4 regions of the Streptomyces nigra genome follow, and region 4 is predicted to be linked to each of the others. Evidence: riboswitches for the same ligand, from Rfam matches in the RefSeq annotation. Region 4 holds a riboswitch; each other region holds the start of a gene.

Region 1 (7,593 bases), 1.5 Mb from region 4:
GCCCGTCGACGAGGACCTGGACCGGCTCACCCAGCGCGAGCGGGAGGTCCTGCGGCTGATCGCGCGCGGCTACGCGTACAAGGAGATCGCCAAGCAGCTGTTCATCTCGGTGAAGACGGTCGAGTCGCATGTCTCGGCGGTGCTGCGCAAGCTCCAGCTCTCCAACCGGCACGAGCTGACCCGGTGGGCGACGGCCCGGCGGCTCGTCTGACCCGTCCCGTCACGCCACGCGCGTGGCCCCCGCGAACGGCATCTCGTCGAGCGGGGCCACCCGCACCGGCGCCGACGGGTTGGGGGCGTGGATCATCTGCCCGTTGCCGATGTAGAGGCCGACGTGGCTGATGCCGGAGTAGAAGAACACCAGGTCGCCGGGGAGCAGTTCGGAGCGGGAGACCCGGCGGCCCGCGCCGATCTGGCTGTAGGTCGTCCGGGGCAGGGAGACACCGGCCGCGCGGTAGGCGGCCTGCGTCAGGCCCGAGCAGTCGAAGGCGTTCGGACCGGTCGCCCCCCACACATAGGGGCTGCCGAGCTTGCTGTAGGCGTACGACACGGCGGCAGCGGCCCGGGCGTTGGGGGCCTGCGCCGCCGCCGAACCGGGTGCGGCGAGGGCGGTGCGGGCACCGGAGGCCGAGCGGTCGGCACGGTCGTCGAGCCGGGCGCGTTCGTCGCCGCCGAGCCGGGCCAGGTGCGCACGGGCCGTGTCCAGCTTGCCGGTGATCGTCTTCTTGTGGCGCTTGAGCTCGGCCTCGCGCGAGGTCAGCGAGGCCAGCTCGACGCGTGCGGCGCCGCGAAGCTGCTCGATCTCGCGCAGCTGCCTGCGGACACCGGCGACGGAGGACGCCTGCCGGTTGCCGGCGCGCTCCGCGAACTCCGCGCCCTGCAGATAGCGGTCCGGGTCGGAGGAGAGCGCGAGCTGGAAGGCCGGGTCGAGGCCGCCGTCCCGGTACTGGGCCGCCGCCATCGAACCCAACGCGTCCCGCGCCGCGTTCAGCTTCTCCGTCTTGCGCGCGGCCTCGTCCTGAAGGGTGCGGATCCGCTTCCGGGCCGCCTCCGCCTTCTCCTGCGCGCCGTTGTACTTCTCGGTGGCGACCTCGGCCTCCTGGTACAGCTTGTCGACCTTCGCCTTGATCTGCTCGGGTGTCAGCTGCGGCTCGGCCTGCGCCGCCCCGTCGAACCCCGTCGCCGTCGCCGCGCCCGCCAGGGCGATCGTCCAGGCCGTGCGGGCGGCGCCGCCTGCGGCCGGTCTCGAGCGGGGTTTCCGGTGCGCTGCCACGTGGACTGCACATCCTTCCATCGGGGGGACTCGCGCGTCCGGCGGCGACCCGCACAGGGGGAGCGGACCGCCGCCGAACCTTTCTCGGCGGTGGTGGCCGACAGCCGCCCCTGGCCCGGGCGGCGGTGGGGAGCCGGTCACCTGGTGGAGGACGCTAAACCGGTATGTGTCGGGTCGGTAACGCGTTGTGCGGAAGTGCCGGGAGAGGACCGGGCGTGACCGTAAGTGAGCGTGATCCCGCGATCGCGGCGTCTTGTTCACGCAGTGTGCTGACCGATGTGCGGCTTCGGCGGATGGAGGGCGGGACGGGCTGCTATGGAGCGCATATATGCACGGCCGGCCGGGGTCGCGGGCATCGAAACGCGAGCACCGCACCCGGGCCCGGTCAGTCGCCGGGAGCTGAGCGGCCGCCGCGCACCCGGTGGCGGCAGGGCCCGGGCCGGTCGTTAGGCTCCGGCCCCATGGACGTACTCATCCACCTCTTCGTGGGCCTGCACATCGTCGGCATCGCCTCGCTGCTCGGCGGTTTCCTCACCCAGATGAAGGCGATGGGCCAGGGCACCGCCCGGTTCGTGCCGGCGATGCTGCACGGCGCGCTGACCATGCTGGTCACCGGGGTGATCCTGGTCGGCCTCAACCAGGCCGACGACCAGCCGGTGAACAAGGTCAAGATCGGCGTGAAGCTGGCGTTGCTGGTCGTGATCCTCGGACTCGTCTATGTGAAGCGGGACGAGGAGAAGGTGGACGCGAAGCTGTTCGGCCTGGTGGGGCTGCTGACCCTGGCCAACGTCTTCATCGCCGTCCTCTGGACCTGACACCGGCCGAAGGACCGGCCACCGCGAGGTGGTTCCGTACGGCTCCGGCGGCGACCGCCAGCCATACCGCCACCGAGATCCACATCAGGACCTCGCCGGGAACCTCCAGCCACGGGACGTCCAGGGTGGCGGCGACGGAGAGCATCGCCGCCGCCGACATGCCCATCGTGAAGACGGTCGCCCAGCGGCGTACGTCGTGGCGCGGGCGCGGCCGGGCGATCTCGCCGACGAGCATGACCACGTACCAGGCGGCGTCCAGGGCGACCAGGGCGTAGGTCACCGTGCGCAGCACGTCGAAGTCGTCCTCGTTCCACAGGTACAGGGCGCGGCTGTCGGCGGCGAGGAGCCGGGCGCCGGCCAGCGCGGAGATCGCGAGCGCGCCGCCCGCCACCCAGTGGTCCCCGGCTCCGCGGACGATCTCCCGCCGGTCGAAGCGGGTGAGGGCCACGGCGTACAGGAGCAGGCCGAGCCAGAACAGCACCAAGGCCGCGTGCGCGAGCCAGGCCGCCCCCGCCGTGGCGGCCAGCGTGGCCGCGAGGACGGCGAGACCCTGCGTGGCCACGCAGCCGAGGAAGACGGAGCCCGGCATCCCGGGCCGCCAGTGGCGTACGACGACGTAGAGCAGGGCCGGCCAGAGCACGAACGCCAGGGCCAGCAGCGTCTCGGCGAGCACCTGCCGGCCTGCCAGGGCGAAGCGGGTGCCCAGGACGGCCGTCGCGGCGACGGCGCAGAGCGAGGCCGGGGTGACCGCCTCCCTCAGCCACTCGGAGCGGTGCCACAGGAGCCGGGCGAGGAAGTCGCAGGCCAGGGCCAGCCACGCGACGCATGCCAGGACCAGGGCGATCCGGGACAGGGTCGCGTAGCCCGTCTCGTGCAGGGCCACCGAGATGATGCCGGTCGCCATGACCGAGGCGCCGGCTGCGGGGGGACGTCGCGACCACCAGAGGGGCAGGGGGGACGCGGACGCGGGTGTGGCGGCGGGCATGGGCCGATGCTAAGGAGCGCGGCACGGGCGCGCGGGTGGGGGCGCGCGCGGAGGGTGGGTGAATCGGCGGGGGCGACGGAACCCACCGGAGGTCAGACGCGCTCCAGCGGCCGATGCGGCCCGTCCGGCAGCTCCACCTCGATCGCGTCGCCGGGGTGGACCACACCGCCCTCCGCGACGACGCCCATGATCCCGGCCTTGCGCACGAGACGGCCGGCCTCGTCGCGCCCCACGACCCGCTTGAGCAGCCCGTCCTGGAAGTGGTCGATCTGCAGGCACGGGTTCCGCAGCCCGGTCACCTCCACCACGGCCTCGGCGCCGATGCGCAGCAGCGTGCCCACCGGCAGGGCGAGCAGGTCGAGGCCGCGTGTGGTGACGTTCTCGCCGAGCTCGCCGGGCGTCACCCGGAAACCCGCCTCGGCCAGCTCACCGAACAGCTCCTCGTGGATGAGGTGCACCTGGCGAAGATTCGGCTGGGTGGGGTCCTGGGCGACCCGCGAGCGGTGCTTCACCGTCACCCCGGCGTGGACGTCCCCGTCGACGCCCAGGCCGGCGAGGAGCGTGATGCTCTCCCGGTTCGGCTTCGTGAACGAGTACACCTCGTTCCTGCTGACCGCCGTCACGACCCCCGTCATGGTCACGGGCCCCCTCCCCTTTGCCGCTGGCCGCTGGCCGCTGGCCGCTGTCCGCTGTCCGCTGTCCGCTGTCCGTCAGGCCGGACGGACGATGCTGTGGATCGACGACTCGCCGTCGTAGAAGATCGACTCCTCGCGCACGTACGTGCCGGGCTTCGGGGCGTGGATCATCATGCCGTTGCCGATGTAGAGGCCCACGTGGGTGATGTCGTCGTAGAAGAAGACCAGGTCACCGGGCTGGGCGCTGGACACGGGGACCGTCGTGCCGGCGTTCACCTGGTCGTAGGTCACGCGCGGGATGTCGACCCCGGCGGCCTTCCACGCGGCCTGGGTGAGGCCGGAGCAGTCGTAGGAGTCCGGGCCGGTGGCGCCCCAGACGTACGGCTTGCCGATCTGCGTGCGGGCGAAGGACAGCGCCTTCTGCGCCTTGGTGGCGTACGACGCGTCCGGCGCGGTGGTGCCCTGCTCCTGGCTCTCCTGTTCCTGCTGCCGCGCGGCCTCCTCGCGCTTGCGCTCGGCCTCCGCCTGCTGCTGCGCCAGCTCCTCCGCCTTGCGGGCGGCCTCCTCCTGCTTGCGCTTCTCGATCGCGGCGAGGCGGGCCTTCTCCTGCGCGGTCAGCTCGGAGAGCAGTTGGCGGGCGTCCGCGAGCTTCTTCTGGACGGTGGACTTGGCCGTCCGCAGGTCCTTCTGCGACTCGGTGAGCGTCTCGAGGCTCTGCGTGGCCTCCTGCCGCTTCTTCATCGTCGCGGACTGCTGGGTGAAGTAGTCGTCGACCGATTCCTTCTGACGTCCCGTCATACGGTCCATCAGCTGGGACTGGTCGAAGTAGTCCTGAGGGGTGTCCGCGAGGAGGAACGTCGCGGTGTCCGGGGCGGTGGCGCCGGTGCGGTACTGGGCGGCGGCGTTGCGGCCCAGCTGCTCGCGCGCGTCGTTGAGCTTCTGCGTGCGCCGGGCGACGTCGTCGAGGAGGGTGTCGACCCGCTTGCGCTGCTTGGTCGTCTTCTCCTTGGCCGCGTTGTACTTCTCGGTGGCCGACTCCGCCTGGCGGTAGAGATCGTCGACCTTCTTCTCGACCTCCTCGAGGCTCGGCCGGTCGTCGGAGGACGGGCTCGCCTGAGCGGTCTGGGACAGCAGGGCCACGGACGTGAGGGCCGCGGTGGCCAGCGCGGGGGTCCGTATGCCTGCCACGCGCGTACCGGAGGGACGCGACTTGCGGTGCGACGCCAAGGGAGGCGACTCCTTCCGTGCTCCGCCTACCGAGTTAGCTGTCGGGTTCGGGCGGGTGGTTCGGAAGGGTTGCCCTACGGCCGTTCCCTGGACGGGAAGTCGGGCCGATTCACCCCGGGTTCGGTGGGTCCCCGGCTCCGGATGAACCGGACTCGGCGGAGGCCGTGCGGCCCGGCGTCGATCGCCGGTGGGGGTCGTACGGCCTGCCCGGCACGGTAGCCAACTGGTGTGGCCGCTGTGAAGGTTGATGTGCGATATGCCCGATACATTTTCGTGACCTTCGGTCAGGGGAGTGGGTCGAGGACGCTCCGACGGATGATCGGTCCGCGTTGGCGACCATTCACCCTCTTTGTGTGTGGTGCGCCGGTACTGGGGATTGATCCAGGTCGGTGTGTGGCGTGATGGGGTGACTTCGGACGGTCACCGGGTGATCGCGGGTGGAGGCGGGCCGCGGACCGGAGGGTGTGATGTTCTCGGGACGGCGGCCGGTTGTCGGTGGGGCCGCCTAGACTCGGAGAGCGATGAGCAGCCTCTTTGACGACAGCTTCCTGGCGGACCTCCAGGCCCCACGGGCCCACGGGGAAGAGCACCCGCCACCGCCCGAGGACGATCACACTCCGGAGTCGATCCCGGACGATCTGTTCGGCGGGAAGTTCGACGTGCCGCCGGACCGTGACGCGTACTACCGGGACGGTGCCCCGCGCCCGGCCCTCGACGCCGCCGCGCTGCTGGAGGGGCTCAACGAGAACCAGCGCGCGGCCGTCGCCCACTCCGGCACCCCGCTGCTCATCGTCGCCGGTGCCGGGTCCGGCAAGACGCGCGTGCTCACGCACCGCATCGCGTACCTGCTCGGCGAGCGGAACGTGCATCCGGGCCAGATCCTGGCGATCACCTTCACCAACAAGGCCGCCGGCGAGATGAAGGAGCGCGTCGAGCAGCTCGTCGGACCGCGGGCGAACGCGATGTGGGTGATGACCTTCCACAGCGCCTGCGTCCGCATCCTGCGCCGGGAGAGCAAGAAGCTCGGGTTCACGTCGTCGTTCTCGATCTACGACGCCGCCGACAGCAAGCGGCTGATGGCGCTGGTGTGCCGGGACCTCGATCTCGACCCGAAGCGGTACCCGCCCAAGTCGTTCAGCGCCAAGATCAGCAATCTGAAGAACGAGCTGATCGACGAGGAGGACTTCGCCGCCCAGGCCACCGACGGGTTCGAGAAGACCCTCGCCCAGGCGTACGCGCTCTACCAGTCGCGGCTGCGCGAGGCCAACGCCCTCGACTTCGACGACCTGATCATGACGACGGTCAACCTGCTGCGCGCCTTCCCGGACGTCGCCGAGCACTACCGCCGCCGCTTCCGTCATGTGCTGGTGGACGAGTACCAGGACACCAACCACGCGCAGTACGCGCTGGTGCGCGAGCTGGTCGGCACCTCCGAGCACCCCGTCGACGTGCCCCCCGAGGCCGAGGTCCCGCCCGCCGAGCTGTGTGTGGTGGGTGACGCCGACCAGTCGATCTACGCCTTCCGCGGCGCCACCATCCGCAACATCCTCCAGTTCGAGGAGGACTACCCGGACGCGACGACGATCCTGCTGGAGCAGAACTACCGCTCCACCCAGACCATCCTCAGCGCCGCCAACGCCGTCATCGAGCGCAACGAGTCCCGCCGGCCCAAGAACCTGTGGACCAACGCGGGCGCCGGCGCACGCATCACCGGCTACGTCGCGGACACCGAGCACGACGAGGCGCAGTTCGTCGCCGAGGAGATAGACCGTCTCACCGACGCGGGCGAGGCCAAGGCCGGCGACGTCGCCGTCTTCTACCGGACGAACGCACAGTCCCGTGTCTTCGAGGAAGTCTTCATCCGCGTCGGACTGCCCTACAAGGTCGTCGGCGGTGTGCGCTTCTACGAGCGCAAGGAGGTCCGGGACGTCCTCGCCTACCTGCGGGTCCTCGCCAACCCCGAGGACACCGTCCCGCTGCGCCGGATCCTCAACGTCCCCAAGCGGGGCATCGGCGACCGCGCCGAGGCCATGATCGACGCCCTGTCGCAGCGGGAGAAGATCAGCTTCCCGCAGGCCCTGCGCCGCGTCGACGAGGCCTACGGCATGGCCGCGCGGTCCACGAACGCCGTCAAGCGGTTCAACACGCTGATGGAGGAGCTGCGCACGATCGTCGAGTCCGGCGCCGGCCCGGCGACGGTCCTGGAGGCCGTGCTCGAACGGACCGGCTATCTGGCCGAGTTGCAGGCCTCCACCGACCCGCAGGACGAGACCCGCATCGAGAACCTCCAGGAACTCGCGGCCGTCGCCCTGGAGTTCGAGCAGGAGTCGGCCGAAGGCGAGGAGTCCGGCGGGCTCGCCGCCTTCCTGGAGCGGGTCGCGCTTGTCGCCGACTCCGACCAGATCCCGGACGAGGAGGAGGACGGCTCCGGGGTCATCACCCTGATGACCCTCCACACCGCCAAGGGCCTGGAGTTCCCGGTCGTCTTCCTCACCGGCATGGAGGACGGCGTGTTCCCGCACATGCGCGCCCTCGGCGAGACCAAGGAGCTGGAGGAGGAGCGGCGGCTCGCGTACGTCGGCATCACGCGGGCGCGGGAGCGGCTGTATCTGACGCGCTCCGCGATGCGCAGCGCCTGGGGCCAGCCGTCGTACAACC
Region 2 (7,593 bases), 2.2 Mb from region 4:
GCTCGGGGGACTGTCCCAGAACGAGTGGCAACTCCTCAGCGCCCGCGCCCTCCAGGGCGTCGGCGGTGCCATCGCCTCCCCGACCTCGCTCGCGCTGATCAGCACGACGTTCCCCGAAGGGCCCCAGCGCAACCGGGCGTTCGGGGTGTTCGCCGCGGTGTCGGCGGGCGGCGGCGCGATCGGGCTGCTGGCCGGCGGCATGCTCGTCGAGTGGCTCAACTGGCGCTGGGTGCTGTTCGTCAACGTGCCCATCGGCCTGCTCATCGTGCTCGCCACACCTCGTTGGATCCGTGAGTCCGAGCGGCACGCCGGGCACTTCGACATCCTGGGCGCGATGACGTCGACCATCGGCATGGTGCTGCTCGTCTACGGCTTCATCCGGGCCGCGCAGGACGGCTGGCGGGACGGGCTGACGCTCGGCTCGTTCGGGGCGGCCGTCGTCTTCCTGCTGCTGTTCATCCTGGTCGAGCAGCGGTCCAGACAGCCGATCACGCCGCTGCACATGTTCGCCGACCGCAACCGCGCGGGCACCTACGGCATCATGCTGAGCCTCGCCGCGGCGATCTTCGGGATGTTCTTCTTCCTCACACTGTTCGTACAGAACGTGCTGAACTTCAGCCCGCTTCAAGCGGGGCTGGCCTTCCTCCCGGTGAGCGCCGTCATCGCGGTCGGCGCCGGACTCGCCTCCCAGCTGCTTCCCAAGTACGGGCCCAAACCCTTCATGGTGACGGGGGCGATCCTGGCCGCCGCCGGGCTGGCCTGGCTGACCCTGACCGACGTCCATTCGACCTACCTGGGCAGCATCCTCGGGCCGATGCTGGTCTTCAGCCTCGGCATGGGCATGGAGTTCGTGTCCCTGACGCTGATGGCGCTGTCCAACGTGACCCCCGCGGAGACCGGAGCCGCATCCGGGCTGCTCAACGCCACCCAGCAGGTCGGCGGATCACTGGGACTGTCGATCCTGGTCACCATGTACGGGACGGCCAGCAACAACGAGGCCGAGAAACAGATCCCGGCCTTCCTGGCCCAGGCCACCCCGCTGGAACGGCTGCGCTTCGAACGCACCGGGCAGCTCCCGGCGCGGTTCGCCGACGAGATCCTCAGCGCCGGTGTCTCCGCCGCCTTCATCACGGCCGCGATCTTCACGGCGATCGCCGCGGTCATCGCCCTGCTCGTGATCCAGGTGCGCCCGTCGGACCTCGAACGCCTCCAGGGCGGCGGCGTACCGGCGGCCTGACCGGCACCCCGCGGAGCCCCAACGCGGTTCCCGCATCGCCCCGTTGGGTGTGACGACGTTCACCCCCATGTGGCTGGATGTAGTGAATGCGTTACACAACAGGCGCGTAAGGGACGGTAGCGCAGGCATCACGCGACCGCGGAGGTTTCGATGCGACCTTTCACCCTGAACTACGCGTTCCCCACAGGAGTCACCCAGGCGGTGACGCCGTACACGTTCGACCCGGCCCGGCAGTTGAACATGCTGCCCGACGGCCGCCCGGCCGTCAGCGACCCGGATCTCCTCCTCGCCGCCGGCACGACGACCTCCACGGCCGGTTCCGCCACCCACTTCGACGACTGACGAACCGGCCGGCGCATGACGGTACTGATCCTCACGTCCGAGGAGGACGTGACCGCCGACATGGTGGTGAGCGAACTGCACGCCACGGGCACGCCCGTGCTGCGGCTGGACCCGGCCGACCTGCCCGGCAAGGCCGTGCTGTCCGCGGACTACGCCCACGGCGACTTCGACGGGCATCTGTCGGTCAACGGCCATGTGCTGTCGATGGGAGGGCTGCGCTCCATCTGGGTGCGCCGGCCCGGTGAACCGGCCGCCCACGCGCCCGACCCCTCGCCCTGGCTGACCGCCGAGACCCGGCAGGCGCTGTACGGCATGCTGCACTCCGCCGCCGCACGGTGGATGAACCATCCCCGCAACGCCGACCAGGCACGGCTCAAGCCCTGGCAGCTCAGACTCGCCCACCTCAGCGGATTCGCCGTACCGCCCACGGTGTTCACCACGGCACCGCGGCTGGCGCGCGCTTTCGTCGAGCAGCACAAAGAGGTCGTCGTGAAGTCCGCCTCCGGACCGCCGCCCGGCGAGCCGCCGCTGGCCCTGCCCACCACGCTGATCGGCCCCGACGCGGACTTCTCCGCCGTCGCGGCCGGGCCGGCCCTGCTCCAGCGGTACGTCCCCAAGCGGGCGGACATCCGGCTGACCTGCGTCGGCACCGGACTGTTCGCCGCACGCAAGACCGCCGAACCCGACCAGATCGACGGCCGGTACGGCGACACCGGGCATCCGTGGGAACCGGTCCCGGTGCCCGACCGGATCGGCAAGTCGGTGCAGGAGTACGTCACCCTGGCCGGACTGGCGTACGCCGCCTTCGACTTCGCGGAGGACGAGGACGGCATCTGGTGGTTCCTGGAGTGCAACCAGGGGGGTCAGTTCGGCTTCGTCGAGCTGGAGACCGGGCAGCCGATCGCGGCCGCGGTCGCCCACTGGCTGGCGCTGCAGCGCCGCCCGGACCGGCGCGGCAAGGAAGCCGGCATCGGGCGCCCCTGAGCCCTTACGACCACCCACGACCGCACCCCCGACACACCACGGCGTCGGGGGTGCGGTCGTCTCACGCGGGCCGGATCGCGCTGTGGATCGCGTCCTCGCCGGCGTAGTGGATGGACTCCTCGCGGATGACCGTGCCGGGGCCGGGGGCGTGGATCATCATGCCGTTGCCGGAACAGATGCCGACGTGACCGGCGTGGTACAGGACCAGGTCGCCGGGCTCCAGGTCCGTGAGCGCCACGCCCTGACCGGCGGTGGCCTGCTCCTGGGCGGTGCGGGGGAGCGCGATACCGGCGGCCTTCCAGGCGGCCTGGGTGAGGCCGGGGCCGTCGTAGGTGTTCGGTCCCGTCGTGCCCCAGACACAGGGCTTGCCGATCTGAACCCGGGCGAACTCCAGGGCCCGCAGGGCCCGGCTGTCCTGCGGGGCCGCAGGGGTCGGAGCGACCGCCGGATAGCTGCCGGTCTGGTCCACGGCCGGGAAGCCACCCGTCTGCGCGACCGCCGGATAGCTGCCGCTCTGGTCCACGGCGGGGAAGCTACCGGTCTGACCGACAGCCGGGAAACTCCCGGTCTGCGAGACCATCGGGAAGCTCCCGGACTGGTCCACCATCGGGAACCCAGCGGTCCGGTCGACCACAGGGAAGCTCCCGGTCCGGTCGACCGCCGGGAAGCCGCCGGTCTGGTCCACCATCGGGAACCCAGCGGTCTGGTCGACCACAGGGAAGCTCCCGGTCCGGTCGACCGCCGGGAAGCCGCCGGTCTGGTCCACCATCGGGAACCCAGCGGTCCGGTCGACCACAGGGAAGCTCCCGGTCTGGTCGACCGCCGGGAAGCCGCCGGTCTGGTCGACAGCCGGGAAGCTCCCCGTCTGACCGGCCGCAGTCGCGGAGAAGCCCGCGTCAGGCACGCCGTACCCCTGAGAGGCACCCAACTCCGACCCGGCGACAGGAGTTGCCGTGAGATAGGCAGCCGAGGCGGCCGAAGTCTCCGAGGGCTGCCCCGCCCAAGCCGTCGACCCCGGTGGAACCGTCGTCAGATCGGCGGGGCTCTGCGCCTCCAGGGCGTCCCACTGGTTCTGCGCAGAAGCAGGCGCAGCGGCAGCAGCAGGGACGGCGGCCGCCGGCGCCTCGATCGCCGCCAAGGACCGCCCGGTGTACGCCGACAGCAACTCACGCGCCTGCGACAACTTCCGCTGGCTGCGCTCCTTGGTCGTACGCAGGGAGGCCCGCTGATCGACCTCACTCTGCACGGCAGGTGCGACGGGCGCCGCAGGCAGTGCGAGCGCGCCCCCCGCCTCACCCCCCGCGGGCAGAGCCGCCACAGGCCCCGCCGTCAGCTCACCGACAGCCGCCGAACGCGAGGCACCGGACGTCAACTCGGCGACAGGGGCACCCGATCCAGCAGGCAGCTCCAGAGCCGTACGCCCCGATATCTCGCGCGCCCCTTCACCCCCGCCCGACGGGCGCGCACCCCGCGCCGGGGCGGCGGGCCGTTCCGGCATCCGGTCCTTCGGCAGGGTGGCCGGCATCGTCGGACCGAGCTTGGACCGGGCGACGTCGAACCACTGCCGGGCCACGTCGTCGAGCGGGGCGGCGCCACGGCCGCGGTCACCGTCGCGTCCGGAGGCCGCCGGACCGCCCGCGCGCTTGCGCGGTCCTGTGGACGAGGCGCGGGTGGCGTTGAAGGTCCCCGTGTCGGTCTCGGCCCGGTCGTAGAGCGAACTGACCCGCCGGCTGACCTCCTCGCGGCTCGGCCCCTCGTCCGCCTGGGCGGCGCCGGTCGACTGGCCGAACAGGGCCACCGAGGTGAGGGCTGCTGCCGAGGCGAGCGCGGAGTTGCGCATGCCGGTGCGTTCCGGCGCCATGGGCGACGTGCTCCTTCCGTACTCCGCCTACCGAGTTAGCTGACGGGTTCGGGCGTTTCGCGTCGGAAGGTGTGCCCTACGACCCGGCCCGTCACGGCCTCGGGTCGATTCACCCCATGATTCGGTTGGGTCCTCGGCTCCGCGGCCCCGAAGGGCGCGCCGACTCGGCGGAGGTCGCACGTCCCGGCGGGGATCGCCGGAGTTCAACGCGCGTCCTGGGCGGTAACTTAGCCAACTTGTGTGCCTGCAGTGAAGATTGACGTGTGAAATGTCCGATACGTTTTTGTGACCTTCGACGCTTGTGACGGCGGCCGGCCGCCGTCGCCGCGCCATGTACCTGCGTGAATACGGAGGGTGGCGGCGCTCGCGATCCCCTCCGCCGCCCGGACGAGGTCTTGCCCAGCCCTCCGAAACACGTCACACTGGTACCGAACGAATGGTCGGTTGGGAAGCGGGAGCGATGACGACCTCACACTCCGCCGAGGCGCCCCCACAAGGGCCGCTTGAGGAGCACTTCGACGCGACGATCGCGCGCGACCAGCGCATCGAGCCGCGGGACTGGATGCCGGACGGCTACCGCAACACGCTGATCCGGCAGATCGCGCAGCACGCCCACTCGGAGATCATCGGCATGCAGCCGGAGGGGGAGTGGATCACCAAGGCGCCCTCGCTGCGCCGCAAGGCGATCCTCTTCGCCAAGGTGCAGGACGAGGCCGGACACGGTCTGTACCTGTACTCGGCGGCCGAGACCCTGGGCGCCGACCGCGCCGACCTGACCGAGCGGCTGATCGAGGGTCGCCAGAAGTACTCCTCGATCTTCAACTACCCCACGATGAGCTTCGCCGACGTCGGCGTGATCGGCTGGTTCGTGGACGGCGCCGCGATCTGCAATCAGGTACCGCTGTGCCGCAGCTCCTACGGGCCGTACGCGCGCGCGATGGTGCGGATCTGCAAGGAGGAGTCGTTCCACCAGCGGCAGGGCTACGAGCTGCTGATGACGATGATGCGCGGCACCGACGCCCAGCGTGAGATGGTCCAGGACGCGGTGAACCGCTGGTGGTGGCCCTCCCTGATGATGTTCGGCCCGCCCGACGACTCCTCGCCCAACTCGGCCCGCTCGATGGCCTGGAAGATCAAGCGGCACAGCAACGACGAGCTGCGCCGGCGCTTCGTCGACATGACGGTCCCGCAGGCCGAGAAGCTCGGCGTCACCCTGCCCGACCCGGAGCTGCGCTGGAACGCCGAGCGCGGCCACCACGACTTCGGCACGCCCGACTGGGACGAGCTGATGCGGGTCATCAAGGGTGACGGCCCGTGCAACGCACAGCGGATGGAACAACGCAGGAGCGCCCACGAAGAGGGCGCCTGGGTGCGGGAGGCGGCCACCGCCCACGCGGCCAAGCAGGCCGCCCGCGCGGAGAAGGGAGCGGTGGCATGAGCACCGGAAAGCAGGACTGGCCGCTGTACGAGGTGTTCGTCCGGGGCAAGCGCGGACTGAACCACGTCCACGTCGGCTCGCTGCACGCCGCCGACGACCGGATGGCGCTGACCCACGCCCGCGATCTGTACACGCGGCGCAACGAGGGCGTCAGCATCTGGGTCGTGCGCTCCGAGCACATCGCCGCCTCCACGCGCGACGAGAAGGACCCGTTCTTCGAGCCCAGCGCCGACAAGGTCTACCGCCACCCGACCTTCTACGACATCCCCGACGACGTCCCCCACATCTGAAGGAGAGGGCATGAGTGACGACCACGTCTATCTGACCCTCGCCGAGGGACACGAGGACGACACCCGCTGGGCCTACGGCACCGGCTTCGAGGACCCGCTGCACGGCGTCGACACCACCGTGCCGCACGACGTCGACGCCGCCGCCCTGGCCGCCCTGTGCGTCGCCCTCGGCGACGACGCGCTCGTCTCGGCGCAGCGCCTGGGGGAGTGGGTCACCCGCGCCCCCGAGCTGGAGGAGGAGGTCGCGCTCGCCAACATCGGCCTCGACCTGCTCGGCCAGGCCCGGCTGCTCTACTCCCGCGCCGGCCAGACCGACGGCACCGGTCGCGACGAGGACGCGTACGCCTACTTCCGTGACGCGGCCGACTTCCGCAACGTCCGCCTGGCCGAACTGCCCAACGGCGACTTCGCGTTCACGATCGTCCGGCTGCTGGTGCTGTCCAGCTGGCGGCTCGCGCACTTCGAGCGGCTGGCGTCCCACCCGGACCCCGTGCTCTCGGCGATCGCCACCAAGGGCGCCAAGGAACTGCGCTACCACCGGCAGTACGCCGCCGAGTGGGCGGTGCGCCTGGGCGACGGCACCGAGGAGTCCCACCGCCGTATGCGCCGTGCCCAGGAGCAGGTCGCGCCCTACCTGGGCGAGCTGTTCACCGCGTTCGACGTACGGCTGGAGGTCGTCGCCGACCTCAAGCAGGTCACCGACGCGGCCGGACTGCCGATGCCCGTGTACCGCCCGCTGCCCGGCTGCGGACGCGAGGGCGAGCACACCGAGCACCTCGCCCCGCTCCTCGCCGAGTTGCAGGGCGTCGCCCGCGCGCACCCGGAGGCGACATGGTGACGACGCTCCTCGACGCCCGGCGCGCCCGGCACATCGCCGCCCAGGTGCCGGACCCCGAGCTGCCCATGCTCACCCTCGCCGACCTGGGCGTCCTGCGGGACGTCGAGATCACCGAGGACGGCACGGTCGTCGCGAGCCTCACCCCGACCTACTCCGGCTGCCCGGCGATGGCCGAGATGCGGGCGGACGTCGCGGCACGTCTGCGCGCCGCCGGATACCCGCGCGTGGAGATCCGCACCGTCCTCGACCCGCCGTGGACCAGCGACTGGATCACCCCGGCCGGCCGCGCCAAGCTCGCCGAGCACGGCATCGCCCCGCCCGGCCCCGCGCCGCGCGGCGGCCCCGTCGCGCTCGTGCTGTCACCGACCCGGCACGCCGTGGCCTGCCCGCGCTGCGGCTCGGCGGACACCGAGGAGACCTCCCGGTTCGCCGCCACGTCCTGCAAGGCACTGTGGCGCTGCCGGGCCTGCAAAGAGCCGTTCGAGTACGTCAAGGAGATCTGATGGAAGGCCTCAGGGAAGCACAGACGGCCGCCGCGCCCGGCCCGCGCGCCCGCCGCCGTCCGGCCTTCCACAAGCTGCAGGTCGCCGCCGTGCAGCCGCT
Region 3 (7,593 bases), 490 kb from region 4:
GGTCAGCCCCATGAAGAAGGCGATCGACAGATGGAAGCCGATGGACGCCACCGCCGCCCAGGGGCGCAGCCTCGGCACGAGCACACCCAGCGGGAAGTAGACCAGGAACAGGGTGGTGGCGTAGGTACCGACGATCACCAGCAGGTCGTTCCCGTACACCAGCCGCGAGAATCCCGGGAGTTCGAACTCGGGGATGCGCATGATGTAGAAGAGCGCCGTGCCGTCCTGCCACAGCTTGCCCTGCACCTTGTAGAGGCCGCTGGTGACGTACACGAGGCAGATCTGCGTGGCGATGGCGAGGACGCCCAGGTTGTGCAGCGGGGTCTGGGCGGCGCGCAGGCCGCCTGGCAGCCGCTCCCGCACCCGCCCGGCCAGGCCGCTCGGGAAGGAGAGCCGGTCGTAGCAGCGGGTCAGCATCAGCAGGGGGATGACGAGGTACGCCAGGTTGTCGCCGCCGTCGAGCAGGAACTGGTTCCGCTGGTACACCGACCACAGGAACACCCAGTGCAGGGCGAGCACCGGCCGGCCGCCTACCCCCAGCGTGACCGCGAGCGCCAGCAGCATGCCGAGGTGGAAGACCAGTTCGAACCACGCCGTCGACGTGCTGACCGCGTAGAGGCTGAAGGTGCCGGTCTCGTCGAGGACGTCCGTGAAGCGGCTCCACGACTCGACGCCCGAGGGGCCGAAGAGATAGTGCCGGTCGGCGTACTGCGAGGCGTAGAACATGAAGCCGACGAAGCCGAGCAGGGCCCGGGTGCCGGAGACGCCGAGGACGGCGAACGGCGTGGCGCCGAACCGGTCGAGCGAGGCCAGGGAACGGTCCGCCCGGGCCCGCAGCCGCGCGCGGAGCGAGGCCGTCATCGTAGTTCACCCGCCTTCAGCCAGTCGAAGTCCTGCACCCGCACGGTGTCCTTGCCCGCCTTCGCCGGAGCGTTGCGCTTCGACCAGGGCGGAAGCTCGCGCACGTACATACGGATCTGGACGCGTTCCGGATCACCGCCGCAGACGCCGGGCATCTGGGTCAGCGAGTAACGGGCCAGGAAACGGACCGCGTTGTGCTGTGCCGCCCGCTCCTCCGGCATGAGACGAACCTTCTCGGTTCCGTCCTTGCCTCCGTCCTTGTGCTTCTCGCGCAGCCGGTCGAGCAGCGGGTCCGTCGCGTTGATGGACTGCATGGGCGCGGAGACGAGCCGGGACATACGGGAGGGGAAGAACCTGCTCTCCTGCGCCTCGCGCACGTAGGCGGTGGTGACGTCGTGGTACTCGGTGACGCTCCCGTCCCGGCAGCGGGCCCGGGCCAGCACACCGCGGTCGTCGGCGAGCGGATCCGGTGCGAAGAGCATCCAGTTCTGGACGAAGTAGGGGTTCAGATAGCCCTTCACCTTGTCGAAGTGCTGGACCTTCAACGGGGTGGCGGGGGCCTGGGAGAAGGCGGCGAGAGCGAAGTGAAGGCCCAGAAGGGCGGCGCCGCCGAGCAGCACCGCCCTCCTGGTCATGAGATGACGCGTCACTTGTCGAAGACCTCTTCGACGGACGCGCCGTTGCTGGTGGTGTCCGCCGGGGCGGAGCCGAGGCTCGCGATCCGGACCACGTTGCCGACCTGGCTGCGGATGGCCTGCGTGCCGGCCAGCGCCCGCCCGTGGACGACCGCGGCACGGGCCACGGAGCCGACCCACCGCGGCTGCTTGGCGTCGGTCTTGTGCTCGGCCGCCTGGGCGGCGGAGGTGGTCACCGAGGGCGCCGCGGCCTGGGCGGGAGCCTGGGTGGCGAGCAGGGCGGCCACGCCGCCGAGAACCACACCGGCACCGGCGATTGCCTTCTTCACTTTTGTTCTCCCGTTTTCGTTCTTCCGGCCCATCAGGTCCCTCAGGTCACTGCCACCCGTTGACCGGCCTGCACGGCCGGGCGAAGGGAGGCAGCTGGAGACGGGTGCCGGAGTGCCTTCTGCAGAGGCGCTCCACCGCCCGCTCCACCAGGTCGTGCGAGGCGTGTCCATGGAGCGGCACCGACAGCACGGGCCGCTGCTCCGCGGCGGCAGTGGCCGTACCCGTCGACCCCCAGCCCATGGTCGCGGCCGCGACCAGGACGACGATCGACCTGACGCGCACCGGATGACGCCTGGACCGCGCGTTCACTTGCTTCCCCCTTGACCTGACGGGTCGTTCTGACGAGAAAGACGATGCCATTGGAACAGCAGCGTCAGGCTGGTCGCTCATGTCAGCTTCCTGCAGGAAGGGCGGCACTTTCCTGCCGCGCGGCCGCCTCTCGCCGGGGCCGGGCCTACGCCAGATGCGCCCCCGCCAACTCCCCCAGCGGGAGTGTGTGCTGGGTGCGGATGACCTTGGCTCGGAGGTAGCGGACGTTGGCCGGGGTGGCGAAGACGCCGGTGGGGACGCGGTCGTGGACCGTGATGCCGAGGTCGCGCAACTGGTCGGCCTTGTCGGGGTTGTTGGAGAGCAGGTCGAGTTCGCCGATGCCGAGGGCGGTGAGCATCTGGGCGGCCGCCGTGTAGTCGCGGGCGTCCTCGGGCAGGCCGAGGGCCGCGTTGGCGGCGTAGGTGTCGAGGCCCTCGTCCTGGAGGGCGTACGCGTCCAGCTTGTTGTAGAGGCCGATGCCGCGGCCCTCCTGGCGCAGGTACAGCAGCACGCCGCCGCGCCGCGCGATGCGCTCGACGGCCTCGCGGAGCTGGGGGCCGCAGTCGCAGCGGACCGAGCCGAAGACGTCGCCGGTCAGGCACTCGGAGTGGAGGCGGACCAGGGGGGTGGTGCCGGGCTCGGGGGTGCCGAGGACGACGGCCACGTGTTCGAGGCCGTCGGCCAGGCCGTGGAAGGTGACCAGTTCGGCGTCGGCGGTGTAGCCGTCGGGGAAGCGCAGCGGGACCCGGACACGGGCGCGCTGGGTGGCGGCTGCGAGGGAGTCGGGCATGCGGGTCTCCGGGTTCCGTGCGGGCTCTGCTTCAGATTTGAAGCAGCTTCTCGGAACGCGACCCTACCTCGTGCTTTAACTTTGAAGCAATGACTCCGGGTCACGCCGTCCTGCGGTGTGCGTCACGAACACGGCTTCGACGCACGCCGGCGCCAGGGCACCTCGTCCCCTGTGGTCTGGCCGCAGCCCCCCTCCACGCCCGAGCCGATCGCCGTGAAGATGTCCTCCAGCTGCCCCACCTGCTCCGGGGACAGCCGGTCGAAGATCAGCGACCGTACGGTGTCCACATGGCCGGGGGCCGCGCGCTCCAGGAGCCGCATCCCCTCGTCGGTGAGGGCGGCGACGCTGCCCCGCTTGTCCACGAGGCAGTCCTCGCGGGCCACCAGGCCGTCCTTCTCCAGACGCGAGACGCCGTACGTCAGCCGGCTGCGGGTGATCTTCAGCCGCTCCGCGAGGTCGGTCATGCGCAGCCGGCGCTCCGGGGCGTCGGACAGGGTGGCGAGAATGGAGTAATGCAGATGAGGCATGCCGGCCCCCTGCTGGAGCTGCCGGTCGAGCGCGTCCTCCACGAGCGCGACGGCGGCGATGTAGGCGCGCCAGGCGCGCTGCTCCTCGGGGGTGAGCCAGCGAGTCGTCATGTGTCCAGTGTAGGTTTGTTTCAAACTTGAACCAAGCCGATCGGTCGAGTTCCGATCGACCAACCCCGATCAGCCAAGCACCGATCGACCAAGCCCCGATCGCCGAGCGGGAGAGCGTGCCGATGCCGTCCTACCCCTACGTCCTGCTGTCCGCCGCCGTCTCCCTCGACGGCTACCTCGACGACACCGGCCCCGACCGGCTGCTGCTGTCCAGCCCGGCCGACTTCGACCGGGTCGACGAGGTACGGGCCTCCGTGGACGCCATCCTCGTCGGCGCCGGCACCATCCGGGCGGACAACCCCCGCCTGCTCGTGAACTCCGCCGAGCGGCGCGCGGCCCGCACGGCCGCCGGCAGGCCCGAGTACCCGCTGAAGGTCACCGTCAGCGCGTCCGGCGAACTCGACCCGGCGGCCAACTTCTGGCACACCGGTGGCGAGAAGATCGTCTATACGACGGAGAAGGGCGCCGGGCGCCTGCGCGAGGACCCCGTCGCCGCCGACGTCGTCGCGCTCGGCGACGACCTGGACTGGCGGGACCTGCTGGTCCACCTCCGCCAGGTCCGCGGCGTCGAGCGGCTGATGGTCGAGGGCGGCGGCACCGTCCACACCCAGCTCCTGCGGCAGGGGCTCGCCGACGAGCTGCAGCTGGTGCTGGCCCCGCTGTTCGTGGGCGACCCCCGGGCGCCCCGCCTCTTCGGGCCCGGCGGCTACCAGGAGGGCCGCCTCCGGCTGGTCGAGACCCGGCGCATCGAGGACGTCGTCCTGACCCGCTACGAGCCGACCGCGCCCGGTACCGGCGTCCTGCCGGCCGCCGCGGACCGGCACTGGCTGGCCCTCGCGTGCGACCTGGCCGCCGAGTGCCCGCCCTCGCCGACCGCCTTCAGCGTCGGGGCGGTCGTCGTGGCGGCCGACGGCACCGAGCTGGCGCGCGGGCACTCCCGGGAGGGCGGCGACCCGGTCGTGCACGCCGAGGAGGCGGCCCTCGCCAAGATCGCGCCCGGCGACCCGAGGCTGGCCGGCGCCACCGTCTACACCAGCCTGGAGCCCTGCACGCACCGCTCCTCACGGCCCATGCCCTGCGCCCGGCTGATCCTGGCCGCCGGGGTGCGGCGGGTCGTGACGGCCTGGCGCGAGCCGGACACCTTCGTCACGGACGCCGACGGCAGCGGGATGCTGACCGCCGCGGGGGTGGACGTCGTGGTGCTGCCCGAGTACGCGGGACGGGCCGCGGCGCCCAACGCCCACCTGGTGCCCTGATGCGCGCCCTGCCTTGCGCCCTGGTGCCCGATCTGATGTGACACGTCCCGCACCACGGCGACAAAAGCCCTGGTCAGAGGGGGGTCGTAGGCGCGGGCAGGGCGGGTGCGGCGGTAAGGCGTGTGCGGTGGGTCCCGAGAATGGCGTACAGTAGAGACATCGCCGCGGGGTGGAGCAGCTCGGTAGCTCGCTGGGCTCATAACCCAGAGGTCGCAGGTTCAAATCCTGTCCCCGCTACTGAAGACTCAGGGCCGGAACTTTCGAGTTCCGGCCCTGAGTGTTTTTCCCTCCTCTGTCGCGCCCCCGACTCGCTGTCACGGAACGTGAGGGAGCGAACCCCCTCCGCATAACAACTGACGAACCGTCAGCTGTATTGAAGGGGGTACGCGCGAGTCAACTCGCCCGATTTAGGCCGCTGATGACCCGTAAGTCCAGCCGGAAAACGTTAATGATCAAGCGGAACAGCTTGGAATACGCACCCCGCGTCTATTAACGTTCGATAACGCAGCGCGGTCGTCCCAGCCGTCACAAGAGTCGGCTCCGTGCGCACACGCTTAATCCTGTAGAGGAACCGGGGAACCACCACCTTGGGGTGAATCTCGCGGATACCGCCGTGGCAACACGGCACGTATACGCGCGTAGGAGACCTTCCTGCTCCGAACCCGTCAGCTAACCCGGTAGGCGAGAAGGAAGGAAAGGAGTACGCCCACGTGGCGTCGAACCGTCCTGCCCCGCAAGCCCCCTTCGTGCCGGGCCAGCGCACCGCCGACACCTTCGGCTACGACCTGCACCGCACCGACGAGGGCCCCTTCGAGGAGTGGAACCCCACCGCGGAGTCCCTCCGTCCCGTTCGCGGCAGGCACCGCGTCTCCAAGCAGCGCGGCGGGGGACTCGCCCGCAGCTCCACGGTTCTCGGCGTCGGCGTCATAGCGGCCGTCGGCGCGGGCGGCATGGCCACCGCGCAGAGCGGCAAGCCGCCGGTCGCCATCACGATGCCGGACCTGCCCCTGATCTCCGACGACGACTCCGCCGCGGACGACAGTGCCACCGCCCTCAGCACGATGGGCGAGACCGCCGACGAGACCGCCCAGAGCGGTTCCGACGCCGGTGAGGCGCTGCGCAGCCGGATCATCGCGCAGGCCGAGCTCCAGCAGGACCAGGTCGACAGCAAGGCCGCCGCGGCCGCCGTCGCCGCCGCCGAGAAGGAGGTCGCCGAGGCGGCCGCCAAGGCGGAGAAGGAGGCCAAGGAGCAGGCCGCCGCCGCCAAGGCCGCCGCCGAGGAGGAGGCCGCCAAGAAGGCCGAGGCCGAGCGCCTCGCCGAGCTGGCCAAGCAGTACACGCTGCCGACCTCCTCGTACACGCTCACCTCGGTGTTCGGTGAGGCCGGCGCCTACTGGTCGTCCGGTCACCACACGGGCCTCGACTTCGCCGCGCCGACCGGCACCCTGATCAAGGCCGTGCACTCCGGCACGATCACGTTCGCCGGCTGGGACGGCTCGTACGGCTACAAGACCGAGCTCACCCTCGACGACGGCACCGAGGTGTGGTTCGCGCACCAGTCCTCGATCAGCGTCAGCGTCGGCCAGAAGGTCGCCACGGGTGACGTCATCGGCCGCGTCGGCGCCACCGGCAATGTGACCGGCGCCCACCTCCACATGGAGGTGCATCCCGAGGGCAGCAGCGGCGGCATCGACCCGCTGGCCTGGCTGCGGAGCAAGGGCCTCACTCCCTGAGCGCCTTCCCCGTCTGAACCCCGGCAGTCCTGACGACGACCCCCCGACGTCAGGGCTGCCGGTTCTTCGTCCGTGCCGCGCCGCCCTCCCCGACCCGTCTACCCGAGGTAGGGGTTCCAAACCGGGGCTTGCGGTCCGCCGTGGGCGTGCCCGTTCGGGGCGTACGGCTGCTGCCACCAAGTGCCGTGCGCCGCGGGCACGTACGCGGGGACGGGCCGGGTCCGCGCTGTGACCGCGTACTGCAGGGCCGGGCGGGCCCACGCGCGGCGCAGCCACAACTCGTTCAGCAACTCGCCCTCGCGGGCCACGTAGTCCGCGCCGGCCCGGCCCCGGCGGCCCCGGCGCCTGAGGAACGCGAGCGAGGTGGCGTACGCCTCGTACTGGGCGACCGCCCGGGCCGCCGGACGTCCGCCGTGGTGGCGGGCGTACTGCCGGGCCACCCGGCGGTCCCGCATCGAACCCAGCGCGAACGGCTCGGCGGGGGACAGCCATCCGGCGACGGCGTAGGCCGGCAGCTCCTCGCGGACGGTCCTCAGTTCGCGGTACCGGGTCCACAGCATCAGCCAGACCAGCAGCCCGAACGCGGGCACCATGAAGGCCGCGTACACGGCGAAGAATCCGAACTCGCCGAACGTGGAGGAGCCGTTCCACAGGGCGTGCATGCCCATCGCGAGGAGCAGCCCGGACAGCGGCAGCAGCACCCGGCGCACCCGCTGGCGTTCCCCGGCCAGCGCGGCTGCGCCGAAGCCGATGCCGGTGAGCACGGTGAACAGGGGGTGCGCGAAGGGCGACATGACGACGCGGACGAAGAAGGTCGCCGCGGTCACCGAGGCGATGCCGCTGCCGCCGGACAGCTGGTCGGTGCCGAAGGCGGTGCCCAGATAGAGGATGTTCTCGGTGAAGGCGAAGCCGGTGGCGGTGACACCGGCGATCACCACGCCGTCGAGGATGCCGCTGAAGTCCCGGCGCCGGAAGAGGAAGACCAGCAGGACGGCCGCCGCCTTGGCCGTCTCCTCCACGACGGGCGCTATGACCGTCGCG
Region 4 (7,593 bases):
CGAACAGCTGGTCGAGGCGTGCTCCGGGGGCCGGACCGCCGTCGTCGTGGCCACCGGCGAGGGCGAGCCCGCGCTCACCGACGGCCTGGCCCGCCTCGCCGGGACCGGCAGGGTGCGGATGCCCGAGCTGGAGCTGCTGCCCGCCTCCTACGACCTGCCCGGCGCCCGCCTCCTCGACCTGGTCCAGGTCATGGACCGCATCCGCGCCGAGTGCCCCTGGTCCTCCCGGCAGACCCACGAGGGCCTGGCCAAGTACGGCATCGAGGAGGCGTACGAACTGGTCGAGGCGATCGAGGACGGCGACCGCGACGAGCTGCGCGAGGAACTGGGCGACGTCCTGCTCCAGGTCGTCTTCCACGCCCGGATCGCCGAGGAGCACCCCGACGCCCCGTTCTCCATCGACGACGTCGCCGGCGGCATCGTCGCCAAGCTGATTCACCGCCACCCCCATGTCTTCGGCGACGCGACCGCGACGACCCCCGAGGAGGTCCGCGAGCACTGGCTGCGCACGAAGGCCGAGGAGAAGCGGCGGGAGTCGGTCACCGACGGCATCCCGCTCGGCCAGCCCGGCCTCGCCCTCGCGGCGAAGCTGGCGTCCCGTGTCCACACGGCCGGACTCGACGTCCCGCTGCCCGCCGGGGAGGGCGTCGGCTACGACCTGCTCGCCACGGCGGTGCGCGCGGCGGAGGCCGGCGTCGACCCGGAGGCCGCCCTGCGCGTCGCCGCCCGGGCCTACCGGGACGCGGTCCGGGCCGCGGAGGGCGTGAAGACCCTGGGCCCGCAGGGCGGATAACGTCGAAGGGTGACCGACCAGCCCCGATGCCCCGCCTCCGCTCCCGCCGCTCCCGAGCTCTTCACCTGGGAGTTCGCCACCGATCCGTATCCGGCGTACGCCTGGCTGCGGGAGCACGCGCCCGTGCACCGGACCCGGCTGCCCAGCGGGGTGGAGGCCTGGCTGGTCACCCGGTACGCCGACGCCAAGCAGACGCTCGCCGACAACCGGCTCTCCAAGAACCCGGCCCACCACGCCGAACCGGCCCATGCCAAGGGCCGCACCGGCATCCCCGGTGAGCGCAAGGCCGAGTTGATGACGCATCTGCTGAACATCGACCCGCCGGACCACACCCGGCTGCGGCGCCTGGTCAGCAAGGCGTTCACACCGCGCCGTGTCGCCGCGTTCGCGCCCCGGGTGCAGGAGCTGACCGACCACCTCATCGACGGGTTCGCCGGGAAGGGGGAGGCCGACCTCATCCACGAGTTCGCCTTCCCGCTGCCCATCTACGCCATCTGCGACCTGCTCGGCGTCCCCCGCGAGGACCAGGACGACTTCCGGGACTGGGCGGGCATGATGATCCGGCACCAGGGCGGCCCGCGGGGCGGCGTCGCCCGGTCCGTGAAGAAGATGCGCGGCTATCTGGCCGACCTCATCCACCGCAAGCGCGAAGCGCTGCCCGACACCCCGGGCCCGGACGAGGACCTCATCTCCGGTCTCATCCGGGCGTCCGACCACGGCGAGCACCTCACCGAGAACGAGGCCGCCGCCATGGCCTTCATCCTGCTGTTCGCCGGTTTCGAGACCACCGTCAACCTCATCGGGAACGGCACCTTCGCGCTGCTCACCCACCCCGCGCAGCGCGCCCGCCTCCAGGACTCCCTGGCCGCCGGCGACACCGCCCTGCTGGAGACCGGCGTCGAGGAACTCCTGCGCTACGACGGCCCGGTGGAGCTGGCCACCTGGCGGTTCGCCACCGAGCCGCTGACCATCGGCGGGCAGCACATCGCCGCCGGTGACCCGGTCCTGGTCGTCCTGGCCGCCGCCGACCGGGACCCGGAGCGGTTCGCCGACCCGGACACCCTCGACCTCTCCCGCCGGGACAACCAGCACCTGGGCTACGGCCACGGCATCCACTACTGCCTCGGCGCCCCGCTGGCCCGGCTGGAGGGACAGACGGCCCTCGCCACTCTTCTCACCCGGCTCCCGGACCTCCGACTGGCCGCCGATCCCGCCGAGTTGAGGTGGCGGGGCGGTCTCATCATGCGGGGGCTGCGCACCCTGCCCGTGGAGTTCACCCCGGTCGGAGTCAAGAGTTCCGCTCCGCAAACATGACATGCGCTCATCTCTGTGATCTTCACGTGATCTGCGCGGCATTAACTTGTGACAAGTGATCGTCTGCCTATACGTTCACCCATCAACGAAGGCACGCGGATTCCGCGTCCCTTGGTCACCGCTGTCTCGCGAAAGGTCCCCGCATGCTCTCCGGGAACGGTCGTCACCGTCGCCCCCGTCAGGCTCCGGCTCTTCTCGTCGCGGCCGGAGTGACCGGCTCCGCCATCGCCATCCCGCTCCTCGGCGCCTCGGGCGCGAGCGCGGCGGACGGGAGCGTGTGGGACAAGGTCGCCGAATGCGAGAGCGGCGGCTCCTGGAGCGCGGACACGGGCAACGGGCACTACGGCGGACTCCAGTTGACCCAGGCGGACTGGGAGGGCTTCGGCGGTCTCGACTACGCCGCGAGCCCGGATCTGGCGAGCCGCTCGCAGCAGATCGCCGTGGCGCAGAAGATCCTCGCCGAGCGCGGGACCGTCCCGTGGGGCACCTGTGCGGTGCTCAACGGGCTCAGCAAGAAGTCGGGTGCCGTCGACCTCGACACCGGTGTCTCCGGGGACTCCCCGAGCGAGGTGTCCGGGTCGTCCGGCTTGCTCGATTCCTCTGATTCTTCCGACTCGTCCGAGTCTTCCGGTTCTTCGGGCGGTTCGGGCTCCTCCGACGGTGCGTCGAACACCCCGAGCGGCTCGTCGTCCGCGTCGCCGGAGAGCTCCGCACCGTCCTCGCCCGAGGCCGGGAAGTCAGGAAAGTCCGAGAAGGCTGAGAAGTCCGGTTTCACGGCCACCGCCTCTCCGGACAGTTCCCCGGTGGAGAGCCCCGAGATCACGAATCAGGACAACTCCGGGCAGAGTGCCGGATCCTGGAGCCTCGTCGACACCGCCGCGATCGAGGACGTACCGGCCGGTCCCGGACGGCACCGCGGCGCCAGCGCCGAGGAGACCAAGGCCGCGGACGGCGACTCCGCCGCCTCCGGCCGCCACGCCTCCTACCGGGTCCGCGCGGGCGACACGCTCGCCTCCATCGCCGACTCCCTTGACGTCGACGGCGGATGGCGCGCGCTGTTCGAGGCGAACAAGGCGGCCATCGGCACCGACGCCAACAGCATCGCTCCCGGTCAGACGCTGGACGTCCCCACCGAATAAGGGCCGAACAGGGCCAAATGAAGCGGCAGTTCACGCCCCGCTTTCATGGTGAATGTCCGTTTTGAATGGACTGAGAGATAGATCTCAGAAGCCTTGATCGTCTTTGAAAATCCCCGAGCGGCGTGTCTACGGTCGTGACCGCTCGCCTCCAGTGCGAGCCCCGACAGCCGTCACGCCGAATCCTGCCGGCGGCCGTCCGGGAACAGTCGTCGCGTCATGCGCCGTAGGCAGGAGCGGGGGACCCAAGGTAAGCGCCGGGTCCGGACGTCGAGGCCCTCCGGGGGCTCACGGCCGGAACCGGCTTGGGGTGAAGTCGCGCACCACGCACCAGTGGTGGGCGACCGGGCAACTCAACCGGCCCGAACCCGACAGCTCACCTCGTAGGCGTCGGTGAGGGGATCTCTCCATGCTGTTCTCCAGCAAGGGCAAGCACCGTCGTCCGTCCAAGGCGGCCCGCGCCATCGCCGTCGTCGGCGTCACCGGCGCCGCCGCCGTCGCCGGCCCGCTGATGGCCGCCGGCAGCGCCTCGGCCGCCACCGCCTCCGAGTGGGACGCCGTCGCCCAGTGCGAATCCGGCGGCAACTGGTCGATCAACACCGGCAACGGCTACTACGGCGGCCTGCAGTTCTCCGCCTCGACCTGGGCGGCCTACGGCGGCACGCAGTACGCCTCCACCGCCGACAAGGCCACCAAGGCCCAGCAGATCGCGATAGCCGAGAAGGTCCTCGCGGGCCAGGGCAAGGGTGCCTGGCCGCACTGCGGCACCGGCCTGTCGAGCGCGGCCTACAACGGTTCCGCCGCCACCGGTGGCGAGCAGAGCGCCCGCTCCACCGAGGAGAAGCCGGCCTCCCGCTCCGCGGACCGTCCGGCCGCCGAGAAGAGCACCAAGACCGTCACCACGCCGACCGGCAAGAAGGTCAAGAAGGGCGACGGCGAGTACAAGGTCGCCAAGGGCGACACCCTCAGCACCATCGCCGCCGACCACGACGTCAAGGGCGGCTGGGAGAAGCTCTTCGAGCTGAACAAGGACATCGTCCAGGACGCCGACCTGATCTACCCGGGTCAGCAGCTCCACCTCAAGTAAGCCCCCACAGGCTCCCCGCCCCGGCGCGTGTTCCCCCGTGTGCGCCGGGGCGGGGTTCTGTGTAGATGTACGCGCCCGCTTTTTGTTCCGTTCGGAAACAATTCGCTCTCGGTTCCGTCCACAGGGCGGTCGACCGCTGGCCGAACCTCCGGAGCCGGTTAGGCTCGTCTCGCAGCACCCACGCGGGCTGCGTAAAGGCTTCACATCCACGAAGGAGATGCTCGTGCCGTCCATCGACGTCGTCGTAGCCCGGGAAATCCTGGACTCCCGAGGCAATCCCACGGTCGAGGTCGAGGTCGGCCTCGACGACGGCAGCACCGGTCGTGCCGCCGTCCCGTCCGGCGCCTCCACCGGCGCCTTCGAGGCCATCGAGCTGCGCGACGGTGACACCAACCGTTACCTCGGCAAGGGCGTCGAGAAGGCCGTCCTCGCCGTCATCGAGCAGATCGGCCCGGAGCTCGTCGGCTACGACGCCACCGAGCAGCGCCTGATCGACCAGGCCATGTTCGACCTGGACGCCACCGACAACAAGGGCTCCCTCGGCGCCAACGCCATCCTCGGTGTCTCGCTCGCCGTCGCCCACGCCGCCTCCGAGGCCAGCGACCTGCCGCTCTTCCGCTACCTGGGCGGCCCGAACGCGCACCTGCTCCCGGTGCCGATGATGAACATCCTGAACGGCGGCTCGCACGCCGACTCCAACGTGGACATCCAGGAGTTCATGATCGCCCCGATCGGCGCGGAGTCCTTCTCCGAGGCCCTGCGCTGGGGCGCCGAGGTCTATCACACCCTCAAGAAGGTCCTGAAGAACAAGGGCCTGGCCACCGGCCTCGGCGACGAGGGCGGCTTCGCGCCGAACCTCGGCTCCAACCGCGACGCCCTCGACCTCATCCTCGAGGCGATCAAGGAAGCCGGCTACACCCCCGGCGAGCAGATCGCCCTGGCGCTCGACGTGGCCGCCTCCGAGTTCTACAAGGACGGCGTCTACACCTTCGAGGGCAAGGAGCGCTCGGCGGCCGAGATGACCGAGTACTACGCGGAGCTCGTCGACGCGTACCCGCTCGTCTCCATCGAGGACCCGCTGTTCGAGGACGACTGGGACGGCTGGAAGACCATCACCGACAAGCTCGGCGACAAGGTCCAGCTCGTCGGCGACGACCTGTTCGTCACCAACCCGGAGCGCCTCGCCCGCGGCATCGAGGAGGGCGCCGCCAACGCCCTGCTGGTGAAGGTGAACCAGATCGGTTCGCTCACCGAGACCCTGGACGCCGTCGAGCTGGCCCAGCGCAACGGCTTCAAGTGCATGATGTCCCACCGCTCCGGCGAGACCGAGGACGTCACCATCGCCGACCTGGCCGTCGCCACCAACTGCGGCCAGATCAAGACCGGTGCCCCGGCCCGCTCCGAGCGCGTCGCCAAGTACAACCAGCTGCTGCGCATCGAGGAGATCCTCGACGACGCCGCCGTCTACGCCGGCCGCAGCGCGTTCCCCCGCTTCAAGGGCTGAGGCACGCGCCTGTAGGAAGCGTCGTACGTACGTCCCCGTACTCGGTCCCGTACCGTGTGCGGGGACGTACGCGCGTTGAGACGGGAGGCGGGACATGGCCGTGAAGGACCGGGACCGGTTCTCCACCGCGACCAGGATCCGGTTGCTCGGGGAGCAGACGGCGGCCCGTGTCTACCGTTCCCAGACCAAGCGGCAGGCCCGGCGCTCCCGGCTCACCAGCCGCGCCGCGCTGCTCGCGCTGGTCGTCTGCACCCTCGTCGTGGCCATGGCGTACCCGATAAGGCAGTACGTCTCCCAGCGCGCCGAGATCGCCGACCTCCAGCGGGAGAAGGCGGCGACCACCCGGCGCGTCGAGGAACTGCGCGACCTCAAGGCCCGCTGGCAGGACGACGCCTACGCCGAGCAGCAGATCCGGCTGCGGCTGCACTATGTGATGCCCGGTGAGACCGGCTTCGTCGTCGTCGACCCGGACGCGGCCAGGCAGTCGCGGACCGACCTGGGCGCGGCCCACCGCCCCTGGTACACGAACCTCTGGGAGGGCGTCGACAAGGCCGACGCCGCCCGCAGCGAACAGAGACGATAGAAAGACAGGCATGGAAACGCCCCCGCCGCCCACCCCGCGCACCGAGCCCACCGACGCGGACGTCGAGGCCTTCAAGCAGCAGCTCGGCCGCCCCCCGCGCGGGCTGCGCGCGATCGCCCACCGGTGCCCCTGCGGCCAGCCGGACGTGGTCGAGACGGCCCCCCGCCTGCCCGACGGCACACCCTTCCCGACGCTGTACTACCTGACCTGCCCGAAGGCGTCGTCGGCGATCGGCACGCTCGAGGCCAACGGCGTGATGAAGGAGATGACGGCGCGGCTGGAGAGCGACCCCGAACTGGCCGCCGCCTACCGCGCGGCGCACGAGGACTACATCCGGCGCCGGGACGAGATCGAGGAGCTGACGGGCTTCCCCAGCGCGGGCGGCATGCCCGACCGGGTGAAGTGCCTGCATGTGCTGGTCGCGCACTCGCTGGCCGCCGGACCCGGTGTCAACCCGCTGGGCGACGAGGCGCTGGCGATGCTGCCGGAGTGGTGGCGCAAGGGCGCGTGCGTGACGCTGCCCGCCGAGGAGGACCGATGACCCGGGTCGCGGCCGTCGACTGCGGCACGAACTCCATCCGGCTCCTCGTGGCGGACGTGCACCCGGACACCGGTGAACTCGTCGAGCTGGACCGGCGGATGACGATCGTGCGGCTCGGCCAGGGCGTCGACCGCACGGGCCGGCTGGCGCCCGAGGCGCTGGAGCGCACCTTCGCCGCCTGCCGCGAGTACGCCTCCGTCATCGAGGAGCACGGCGCCGAGCGGGTCCGCTTCGTCGCCACCTCCGCCTCCCGGGACGCCGAGAACCGCGACGACTTCGTCCGCGGTGTCGTGGACATCCTGGGCGTCGAGCCCGAGGTCGTCACCGGCGACCAGGAGGCAGAGTTCTCCTTCACCGGTGCGACCCGCGAACTGACCGGGCGGGCCGACCTGAAGCGGCCGTACCTCGTCGTGGACATCGGCGGCGGCTCGACCGAGTTCGTCGTCGGCGAGGAGCATGTGCGCGCCGCGCGCTCCGTGGACGTGGGCTGCGTCCGGATGACGGAGCGTCATCTGGTCCGGGACGGCGTGGTCTCCGACCCGCCCTCCGCCGCGCAGGTCGTGGCCATACGGGCCGACATCGAGGCGGCCCTGGACCTCGCCGAGGAGACGGTGCCGCTGCGCGAGGCGAGGACG

Evidence for each region. A riboswitch is a leader RNA that binds a small molecule or an ion and turns the genes downstream of it on or off. The one in region 4 is predicted to bind cyclic di-AMP.
Region 1: linked by a shared signal. The riboswitch ahead of DC008_RS21315 (C40 family peptidase) and the one ahead of DC008_RS14010 (transglycosylase family protein) in region 4 are both predicted to bind cyclic di-AMP.
Region 2: linked by a shared signal. The riboswitch ahead of DC008_RS35865 (C40 family peptidase) and the one ahead of DC008_RS14010 (transglycosylase family protein) in region 4 are both predicted to bind cyclic di-AMP.
Region 3: linked by a shared signal. The riboswitch ahead of DC008_RS16305 (M23 family metallopeptidase) and the one ahead of DC008_RS14010 (transglycosylase family protein) in region 4 are both predicted to bind cyclic di-AMP.

What each region holds. Positions count from the first base shown of each region.
Region 1 is NZ_CP029043.1:4,559,605-4,567,197, forward strand. It holds gene DC008_RS21290 (LuxR C-terminal-related transcriptional regulator) at 1-211, shown strand, start outside; gene DC008_RS21295 (C40 family peptidase) at 221-1,273, opposite strand; gene DC008_RS21300 (hypothetical protein) at 1,735-2,088, shown strand; gene DC008_RS21305 (tellurite resistance/C4-dicarboxylate transporter family protein) at 2,066-3,073, opposite strand; gene DC008_RS21310 (MOSC domain-containing protein) at 3,166-3,708, opposite strand; gene DC008_RS21315 (C40 family peptidase) at 3,784-4,935, opposite strand; cyclic di-AMP (ydaO/yuaA leader) riboswitch at 4,944-5,103, opposite strand; gene pcrA (DNA helicase PcrA) at 5,457-7,593, shown strand, end outside.
Region 2 is NZ_CP029043.1:821,270-828,862, reverse strand. It holds gene DC008_RS03810 (MFS transporter) at 1-1,237, shown strand, start outside; gene tgmA (putative ATP-grasp-modified RiPP) at 1,388-1,579, shown strand; gene tgmB (ATP-grasp ribosomal peptide maturase) at 1,595-2,563, shown strand; gene DC008_RS35865 (C40 family peptidase) at 2,625-4,424, opposite strand; cyclic di-AMP (ydaO/yuaA leader) riboswitch at 4,433-4,604, opposite strand; gene paaA (1,2-phenylacetyl-CoA epoxidase subunit PaaA) at 4,885-5,862, shown strand; gene paaB (1,2-phenylacetyl-CoA epoxidase subunit PaaB) at 5,859-6,152, shown strand; gene paaC (1,2-phenylacetyl-CoA epoxidase subunit PaaC) at 6,163-6,990, shown strand; gene paaD (1,2-phenylacetyl-CoA epoxidase subunit PaaD) at 6,984-7,493, shown strand; gene paaE (1,2-phenylacetyl-CoA epoxidase subunit PaaE) at 7,493-7,593, shown strand, end outside.
Region 3 is NZ_CP029043.1:3,548,134-3,555,726, reverse strand. It holds gene DC008_RS16345 (HTTM domain-containing protein) at 1-861, opposite strand, end outside; gene DC008_RS16340 (DUF5819 family protein) at 858-1,496, opposite strand; gene DC008_RS16335 (hypothetical protein) at 1,508-1,825, opposite strand; gene DC008_RS16330 (hypothetical protein) at 1,872-2,108, opposite strand; gene DC008_RS16325 (GTP cyclohydrolase II) at 2,281-2,925, opposite strand; gene DC008_RS16320 (MarR family winged helix-turn-helix transcriptional regulator) at 3,048-3,563, opposite strand; gene DC008_RS16315 (dihydrofolate reductase family protein) at 3,686-4,819, shown strand; tRNA gene DC008_RS16310 (tRNA-Met) at 4,983-5,056, shown strand; cyclic di-AMP (ydaO/yuaA leader) riboswitch at 5,361-5,518, shown strand; gene DC008_RS16305 (M23 family metallopeptidase) at 5,530-6,552, shown strand; gene DC008_RS16300 (PrsW family intramembrane metalloprotease) at 6,651-7,593, opposite strand, start outside.
Region 4 is NZ_CP029043.1:3,059,962-3,067,554, reverse strand. It holds gene DC008_RS14025 (nucleoside triphosphate pyrophosphohydrolase) at 1-793, shown strand, start outside; gene DC008_RS14020 (cytochrome P450 family protein) at 803-2,107, shown strand; gene DC008_RS14015 (LysM peptidoglycan-binding domain-containing protein) at 2,251-3,246, shown strand; cyclic di-AMP (ydaO/yuaA leader) riboswitch at 3,456-3,648, shown strand; gene DC008_RS14010 (transglycosylase family protein) at 3,653-4,330, shown strand; gene eno (phosphopyruvate hydratase) at 4,554-5,834, shown strand; gene DC008_RS14000 (FtsB family cell division protein) at 5,929-6,417, shown strand; gene DC008_RS13995 (DUF501 domain-containing protein) at 6,428-6,958, shown strand; gene DC008_RS13990 (Ppx/GppA phosphatase family protein) at 6,955-7,593, shown strand, end outside.